Linked DNA regions of Pelagicoccus sp. SDUM812003. Each later gene encodes a partner of the first gene's protein in a complex. Links are inferred from orthologs where the notes say so. Each region holds a gene or a part of one and is shown on either strand. Other genes may lie near its edges.

The links. Proteins that work in one complex are often made in the same cells at the same time.
Region 2: the proteins of QEH54_RS20040 (region 1) and accD are in contact, whole or in part, in a solved structure (PDB 8UXZ), measured with the Escherichia coli proteins. The link is inferred for Pelagicoccus sp. SDUM812003 from one-to-one orthologs.

Annotation. Positions count from the first base shown.
Region 1 is NZ_JARXHY010000019.1:19,362-23,448, reverse strand. Bases 551-3,445 are described here. They hold QEH54_RS20040 (acetyl-CoA carboxylase carboxyltransferase subunit alpha), read right to left. Parts: upstream 2,553-3,445; coding sequence 1,548-2,552; downstream 551-1,547. Other genes in these bases: queA (tRNA preQ1(34) S-adenosylmethionine ribosyltransferase-isomerase QueA), read right to left, coding at 3,069-3,445; QEH54_RS20035 (tetratricopeptide repeat protein), read right to left, coding at 2,633-3,010; ilvB (biosynthetic-type acetolactate synthase large subunit), read right to left, coding at 551-1,502. Also shown: more of ilvB, read right to left, coding at 1-550; more of queA, read right to left, coding at 3,446-4,087. UniProt on the Escherichia coli protein: Component of the acetyl coenzyme A carboxylase (ACC) complex. First, biotin carboxylase catalyzes the carboxylation of biotin on its carrier protein (BCCP) and then the CO(2) group is transferred by the carboxyltransferase to acetyl-CoA to form malonyl-CoA.
Region 2 is NZ_JARXHY010000007.1:170,463-173,816, reverse strand. Bases 1-2,758 are described here. They hold accD (acetyl-CoA carboxylase, carboxyltransferase subunit beta), read right to left. Parts: upstream 1,931-2,758; coding sequence 1,070-1,930; downstream 1-1,069. Other genes in these bases: QEH54_RS11635 (ComF family protein), read right to left, coding at 1,971-2,708; QEH54_RS11645 (folylpolyglutamate synthase/dihydrofolate synthase family protein), read right to left, coding at 1-1,028. Outside these bases: cysK (cysteine synthase A), read right to left, coding at 2,937-3,354.

The sequences.
Region 1 (4,087 bases):
AAGCGGTCTTCCCACTGCACCACCATGCCGAGGTGCTGGTTGTTGAGCACCATGGCCTTGGCGGCGATCTTTTCGATCTTGGCGGTGGCGAGCTCCTGCACGTTCATGGCGAAGGAGCCGTCGCCGTCGATGTCGATGACATGGCGGTCGGGGGAGGCCACCTTGGCTCCGAGAGCGGCGGGATAGCCGTAGCCCATGGATCCCAGTCCAAGTGAGGAGATGAGGCTGCGAGGATGGTTGAAATTGTAGAACTGGGCGGCGAACATTTGGTGCTGGCCTACGCCGGTCGTGATGATCGCTTCGCCTTGGGTGAGTTCGAAGAGAACCTGCACTGCGTGTTGCGGCAGGATGTATTCGCTATCCGCGTACGAGAATGGATAGTCTCGCTTCCACTCGGCGCACTGGTCTTGCCATGCTTGCAGGTCGGGCTTCTTGAATCCCTTGTCCATCAGCTCGACCATGCGGCCTAGGGCGTGCTTGATGTCGGAGACGATGGGATGGTGGACGATCTTGTTCTTGTTGTGCTCCGATGGATCGACGTCGATGTGCACGATTTCCGCTTCCGGGGCGAACTTGGTGACGTCGCCGGTGATGCGGTCGTCGAAGCGGGCTCCGAAGGTGAGCAGCAGGTCGCTTTGATGAACGGCCCAGTTGCCGTAGGCGGATCCGTGCATGCCGAACCATTTCAGGGAGAGCTCGTGCGTTTCGGGGAAGGAGCCTACGCCCATGAGGGTGGAGGCGACTGGGATGCCGGTTTTTTCCGCGAATGCGGTCAATTCCTTATGGGCTTCAGCGGCCACGACGCCTCCGCCGAAGTAGATGACGGGACGCTTGGCGTCTTCGATGAGGCGGAGCACGTTTTCCAGTTCGCGGTCCGCGGCTTTGGCGGGAAGCTTGTCCTGGCGGTAGGGCACTTCCTCGTCCGAGAGCCATTTGGGCGTGGTCTTGGCCTGCTGGATGTCCTTGGGAATGTCGATGACCACAGGGCCCGGGCGGCCGGTGGTGGCGATTTTGAAGGCTTCCTTGATGATCTTCGGCAGGTCGTTGACGTCGAGCACCAGGTAGCTGTGCTTCACCACGGGAAGGGTCATGCCGAAGAAGTCCGTTTCCTGGAAGGCGGCCTTGCCGATGTACTTGGAATAGACCTGGCCGGTGATGCAGACCAGCGGGGTGCTGTCCATGAAGGCGTCTGCGATGGCGGTCATCAAATTGGTGGCTCCCGGTCCGCTGGTGGCCATGCAAACGCCGGCCTTGCCAGTGACGCGAGCGTAGCCTTCGGCGGCGAAGGAGCCGCCTTGCTCGTGGCGAGGAAGGATGGTGCGGATGTCGGCCTTGCGCTTGGCTAGGGCCTGGTGCAGCTCGAGGGAGGCGCCGCCTGGATAGGCGAATATGACGTCCACGCCTTCTCGGATAAGGCCTTCGATGACGATGTCGGCGCCTTGCATTTCCTGTCCGGTGGCGGCCGGGGCTGCAGGCGTTTTGGTTTCGGTTTTAGAGCTCATGGGCTAGTGTCGGCAATTGGTTCGAAAGTGGGCTCGGGGCGGCGTTCAGGAAGCGGCTTCGTTGATGGGGACGATTTTTCCGTCGGCCAATTCCTCTTCCACCACGCCGATGTTGCGAAAGCGTTGGTAGCGTTGCTCGATGAGCTCTTCCGGGCTGAGCTTCTTGAGCTGGTCGAGTTCCGCGACGATGGCGTCCTTGAGGTTTTTCGCGGCGGTGTCGGGGTCGTTGTGGGCGCCGCCCATGGGCTCGGGGATGACGCCGTCGACCACGCCGAGCTTGTGGATATCGTTGGCCCCGAACTTGAGGGCTTCGGCGGCTTCGGGGGCCTTGGCTCGGTCTTTCCAGAGGATGGCGGCGCAGCCTTCAGGAGAGATGACCGAGTAGTAGGCGTTTTCCAGAATGAGGATCTTGTTGGCGACCGCGATGCCGAGAGCGCCGCCGGAGCCGCCTTCGCCGATCACGGCGGAAACGATCGGGCAGCCGAAGGTCGCCATCTCGCGCAGGTTGACGGCAATCGCTTCGGAAACGTGTCGCTCTTCGGAAGCGACGCCCGGGTAGGCGCCTTGGGTGTCCACCAGCGTGATGATGGGCAGGCCGAACTTGTCGGCCATCTTCATGAGGCGCAGCGCCTTGCGGTATCCTTCCGGGTAGGGGCTGCCGAAGTTGTGGGCCAGCTTTTCGCGGGTGGTACGGCCTTTGTGCTGGGCGATGACCATGACCGCTTCGCCGTTGAGGTAAGCGGTGCCGCCCACGATGGCTCGGTCGTCGCGAAAGGCGCGGTCGCCGTGCAGCTCCTGAAAGCCGGTGAAAACGCGCTCGATGTAGTCCAGAGCGTAGGGACGCTGTGGGTGGCGGGCGAGCTGGACGCGCTGCCACGGGGAGAGATTGGTGTAGATCGACTTCTTGGTGGAGGAGATCTTCTTCTCGATCGCCCGAATCTCTTTGGACAGATCGATGTTGTTCTCGTTGGACAGCTGATGGAGGTGATCCAGCTGGTCAATGAGTCCGCGTAGCGGCTGTTCGAAGTCGAGCGCGTATTTGTTGTCCATAGGCCTGTCCCGTGAAAAGGGGTGGAATTTGGGAGTTATCGCATCAATGTCGAGGCTTAAAGGTCCGCTTGGCGGCGGCCTCAGGAGAGATCGGGAGCGGACTCCATGGAGTCCGGGTTGGCGAGCTGATCCTTCCAGCTGGCCATGCGGGCCTGAGCTCCGAAGCTCTCGGCCTTTTCCTTGGATCCTTTCTCGAGCCAGATGCGCGAGAGGCTGGTGTTTACAAATAGGTCGTCAGGCTTGAGGGCATGGGCCTTCTCTGCTGCTTCGAGGGCCTCGTCGTATCGTTTTTCCGAATAGAGGATCTCGCAGAGGGCGTGCCAGGCTGGGAACGCGTTCGGGGTCTCCGCCACGGTCTGGCGGAGCTTGGAGATGGCGCTTTCGGCGTCTCCCATGGTGAAGTCGAAAGTGGCGTCTTCGACGATGTCGGCGATCGGGTCGTGGTTTTCTTCTCCCATAGCAGGGTTCGGGTGTTTTTGGAAAACGCGGCTAGAGTACAGGAACACTTGGGCCTTGTCAAAGGATCAGCATGGCGTCGCCGTAGCTGAGAAAGCGGTACTGGCGCTCGATCGCTTCCGCGTAGATGTCTTTCAGCCACTGGATTCCGCTGGTTCCTTCCGGGTCGAGAAATGCGGAAACGAGGCAGATGAGGGTGGATTTCGGCTGGTGGAAATTGGTGACCATGGCGTCGACGCCACGAAAGCCCCGCGGCGGGTAGATGAAGAGGCCGGCTTCGTCGGTGAACTGTCCAGGGATCACGGTCGAAGTTTTCGCCAGGTAGTCTTCCACGCTGCGCACGCTGGTGGTGCCGATGCAGACCTTTCGCTTGTCAGGTCCGCAGCGTAGGGCCTGTTGCGTGGCTTCCGAGATCTCGTAGATCTCGCGATGGATCTGATGGTCCTCGATGTTATCGGTTTGCAGCGGCTTGAAGGTGCCCATGCCGACGTGCAGCGCCAGATCGTGGAAGCGGGCGCCTTTCGCTTCGAGCTGAGCGATGATCTCCGGCGTGAAGTGAAGCCCTGCGGTGGGAGCGGCGGCGGCGACGGATTTTTCCGCTGCCGCGTAGACGGTCTGATAGCGTTCCTTATCCGCGCTGTCTCGCTGGTCGTCGGATTCCCGGGCGATGTAGGGTGGCAGCGGCATTTTTCCCAGCTCGTCCGCCATCTCGGCCACCGAGGAATGGCTTTCCAGCTCGAAGGACACGCGGTACTCGGTGTTTTCGTTTTTCTCCTGCACCGTGGCGTAAAAGAATCCCGGTCGCGAGAAGGTCGCTCCTGGTTTGAGGCGCTTGCCGGGGCGTAGCAGACACCACCAATCGGAGCCATCGTTGGTTGCCGGACGCAGCAGCAGGCACTCGGCCTTGCCTCCGGAAACCCGTTCCGCGAACAGGCGGGCCGGCAGCACGCGGGCGTTGTTGCGAAAGAGGAGATCGTTTTCGCCCAGATAGTCCACGATGTCGCTGAAGCGACGATGTTCGATGGCGCGGCTTTCTCGATGAACCACCAGCAGACGCGACGCGTCGCGGCGGGCGGCGG
Region 2 (3,354 bases), on another replicon or contig:
ACCGGCACCAGGCTGCTGGCTCGATAGCCGCCCATCACGCCCATCACCACGTCAGGCTTAGCTCCGCCGCTGCGCTCGACCAAATCGGCCAAGTTGTCGTCCAGCCAACGCGCTCCTTCGGAATTGTGCGAGACATCGAAAACGATCTTCCGATGCCGCAGCTGCCGCTCTTCCCAGCGACCGGGCCAGGAAACGGAGGCCAAGCTGGCTTCGGCGGTCGCGCGGTCCAAGCCGAAACGCCCCGCCATCGCCTCCACCACCGTCATGGCAATGGCGGCGTTGATGCGCTGGTAGCGTCCGTACAGATTGGTCCGAGGAAAGCTTTCCAAATCCTCGCCGAAACGCTCCGCTACCGTGATGAGCTCGCAGCCGCGCTCGCGGCAAATGCTTCGCACTTCCGCCATGGCGTCCTCCGGCAGCAGCCCCGCCACCACGGGCACGCCAGGCTTGATGATGCCGCCCTTCTCCCGAGCGATCGCGGCGTGGGAGTCTCCTAGGATTTCGCAGTGGTCCAATCCGATGGAAGTGATCACGCTGCACTCCGGCACCAAAACGTTGGTCGCGTCCAGCCGCCCGCCGAGCCCCACCTCCACCAAGGCGATGTCCACCGCTTCACGCTGAAAACGCAGAAACGCCATGGCCGTCATGAACTCGAAGAAACTCGGGTGCAACTCCGCATCAGGCTGGGCAATCGCGCTCGCCAAGGGAGCCAGTTCGCGCACGAAATCCAGAATCGCCTCCTCGCTGAGGATGCGGCGGTTCACCTGAATGCGCTCGCCCTGCCGAACCAGGTGCGGCGACGTCGAAAGCCCCGTTTTGAACCCTTGGTCGCGAAACACCTGCTCCAACATGGCGCAGGTCGACCCCTTCCCGTTGGTGCCAGCGACGTGGATTGACGGAAAGCTGCGCTGCGGCTGCCCAAGCGCATCCGCGAAACGTTCCATACGGTCGATTCCGTATTTCGACCCCGCATTCTTGAGCGAATACAACCATTCGCGGGCTGCCTCGTAGGAGCTGAGATCAGGCATGGCGTTCGACGGGAGGGCCGCGGCGCTCCCGCTTCCTTACGTTATGCGGACTCTGGCTCTTTTTTCAGGTAAAGAGCAGCCAGCAGCTCGTGCAGTCGGGCCCGCATCTCGGTGCGAGGCACGATCTGATCGATGAGTCCACGCTGAAACAGGAATTCCGCGGACTGGAAGCCTTCCGGCAGCTCCGCGTTGGTGGTCTCCTTGATCACCCGAGCCCCTGCGAAACAGATGCGAGCGCCCGGCTCGGCCAAGATGACGTCGCCCAACGTAGCGAAACTCGCCGTCACTCCACCCGCGGTCGGATCGGTGAGGATCGATATGAATGGCAGCCGGGCCGCCGAAAGCCGACTGAGCGCCGCGCTGGTCTTGGCCATCTGCATCAGACTGAGGATGCCCTCCTGCATGCGAGCGCCGCCAGAGGCGGAAATCACAATGCACGGGATCTTGTTTTTGATGGCCCGCTCGATGGCTCGCGTGATCTTCTCCCCGGCGACCGAACCCAGAGAACCGCCGCTGAACTGGAAATCGAACACCGCGATGGAAACCGGGATCCCCTGGATCTTGCCCAGACCGCTGATGAGCGACTCCTTTTCGCCGGTCTTCTTCTGATACTGAGCCACGCGCTCCGGATAGGGCTTGGAATCCACGAACTCCAGAGCATCGCCCGGCATGAGATCGCGGTCCTCCTCCTTGAAGCTATTCTCGTCAAGCAGACTCTGGATGCGCTTGCGGGCAGTGATGGGAAAATGGTAGCCGCTCTTGGGCACCACGTTCTGGTTCTGCTCCAGTTCCTTGTTGTAGATGATCTCGCCGGAAACCGGGCACTTCTTCCACATCCCCTGCGGAATGTCCTTCTTTTTGACGATTACGGTCGAGTACTTCGGTTTTTGAAAGAGTGCCATTGTCAGAGCCTTCTAGTTGAAAAATCGCTTGGGATCAGGTCTAGCCATGCCCGATAGTCAAGACATCTATGCGACCGGCCCCCGCCTGCTCCAGCGCGTGAGCGCAGGCATTGAGCGTCGAGCCTGTCGTAAAAACGTCATCGACGATAACATAGCGTCGGCCGGGCTGTATGGCACGGTTTCGGCGCAATGAAAAGGCATTTTTCAGGTTGCGCACCCGCTCGCGCCGGTTGAACCGCGTCTGCGAAACGGTATCCACGCGCCGCTCCAAGACGTCCCCCATCTCGCTGTCCGGAAACACCTTCGCCAGCTCGCGAACGATCAACTCGCTCTGGTTGTAGCCCCGCTCCCTCATTTTACGAGCGTGCAACGGCACCGGCAGCAGAATCGCGTCGCCGACGAACTCCCGCAATCCTGGCCCCAGGCGGGCCATGGCAGCGATGTCGCGCAAGGCCCAGAATCCCCGCTCATACTTCAACTCGTGAATCAGATGCCGCACCGGGCCGCGAAACAGCGACACCGACCAGCCTTGCCCAAAGACCGGGCTCAGGTGCTCGCAATGCATGCAGCCCGCCTTCGACTCCGTCTCGCCGAAAAACGGAAATCCGCAGGTCAGGCACTTCGGCTCCCGCACCAACTGGACGCGATCGCAGCACGCGACGCAGACGCTGGCAAAGTCGCTCCGCGCCTCCACCAATCCGCCGCATTCCACGCACTGGGACGGAAAGGCGGCCGCGGTGAAGGCTTCGAAACAACGGCTGAACAAACGAGGCAACATAAGGGTAACCTCTTAAACCTAAGCCCACTCGCCCCAGGCGCCACCCCAAAAAGGCGATCGCCTCCAGAGCAACTGTTATTTGCAACGTCGCAATCAACAGTTGCGGCCGTCGGCGCTCGGAGACGCCCCGGCGCGCCCGTGGGTCGATACAAATGAAAAGGGGCCTCCCCGGCGAAGGGAGGCCCGCTAAAAAACGGTCGATCAGCTGGAGATCGCTCGGCCCGAACGCTAAGCGGTTGCTCCGGTCGTTTCGGCTCGGGCCTTTTCGCCCAATGGAGTGCTGATGTAGCGCTCGCCGCAGCTGCAGGCCACCGTGACGATGGTCTTGCCAGCCATTTCCGGACGCTTGGCCAGCTGCAAGGCCGCCCATACGTTGGCTCCGGAGGAGATGCCGCCACAGATGCCTTCCTTGAGGGCGAGGTCCTGAGCGGTTTGGAACGCGTCTTCGTTGGTCACGGTGATGACGTCGTCGATGATATCCTTGTTGCAGTTCTTGGGGATGAAACCGGCCCCGATGCCTTGGATCTTGTGCGGACCTGGCTGACCACCAGAAATCACCGGGCTGTTAGTCGGCTCGACTGCGACGGTGAACAATTCCTTGCGGCTCTTGATGACCTCGGAGACCCCAGTGATGGTGCCACCTGTG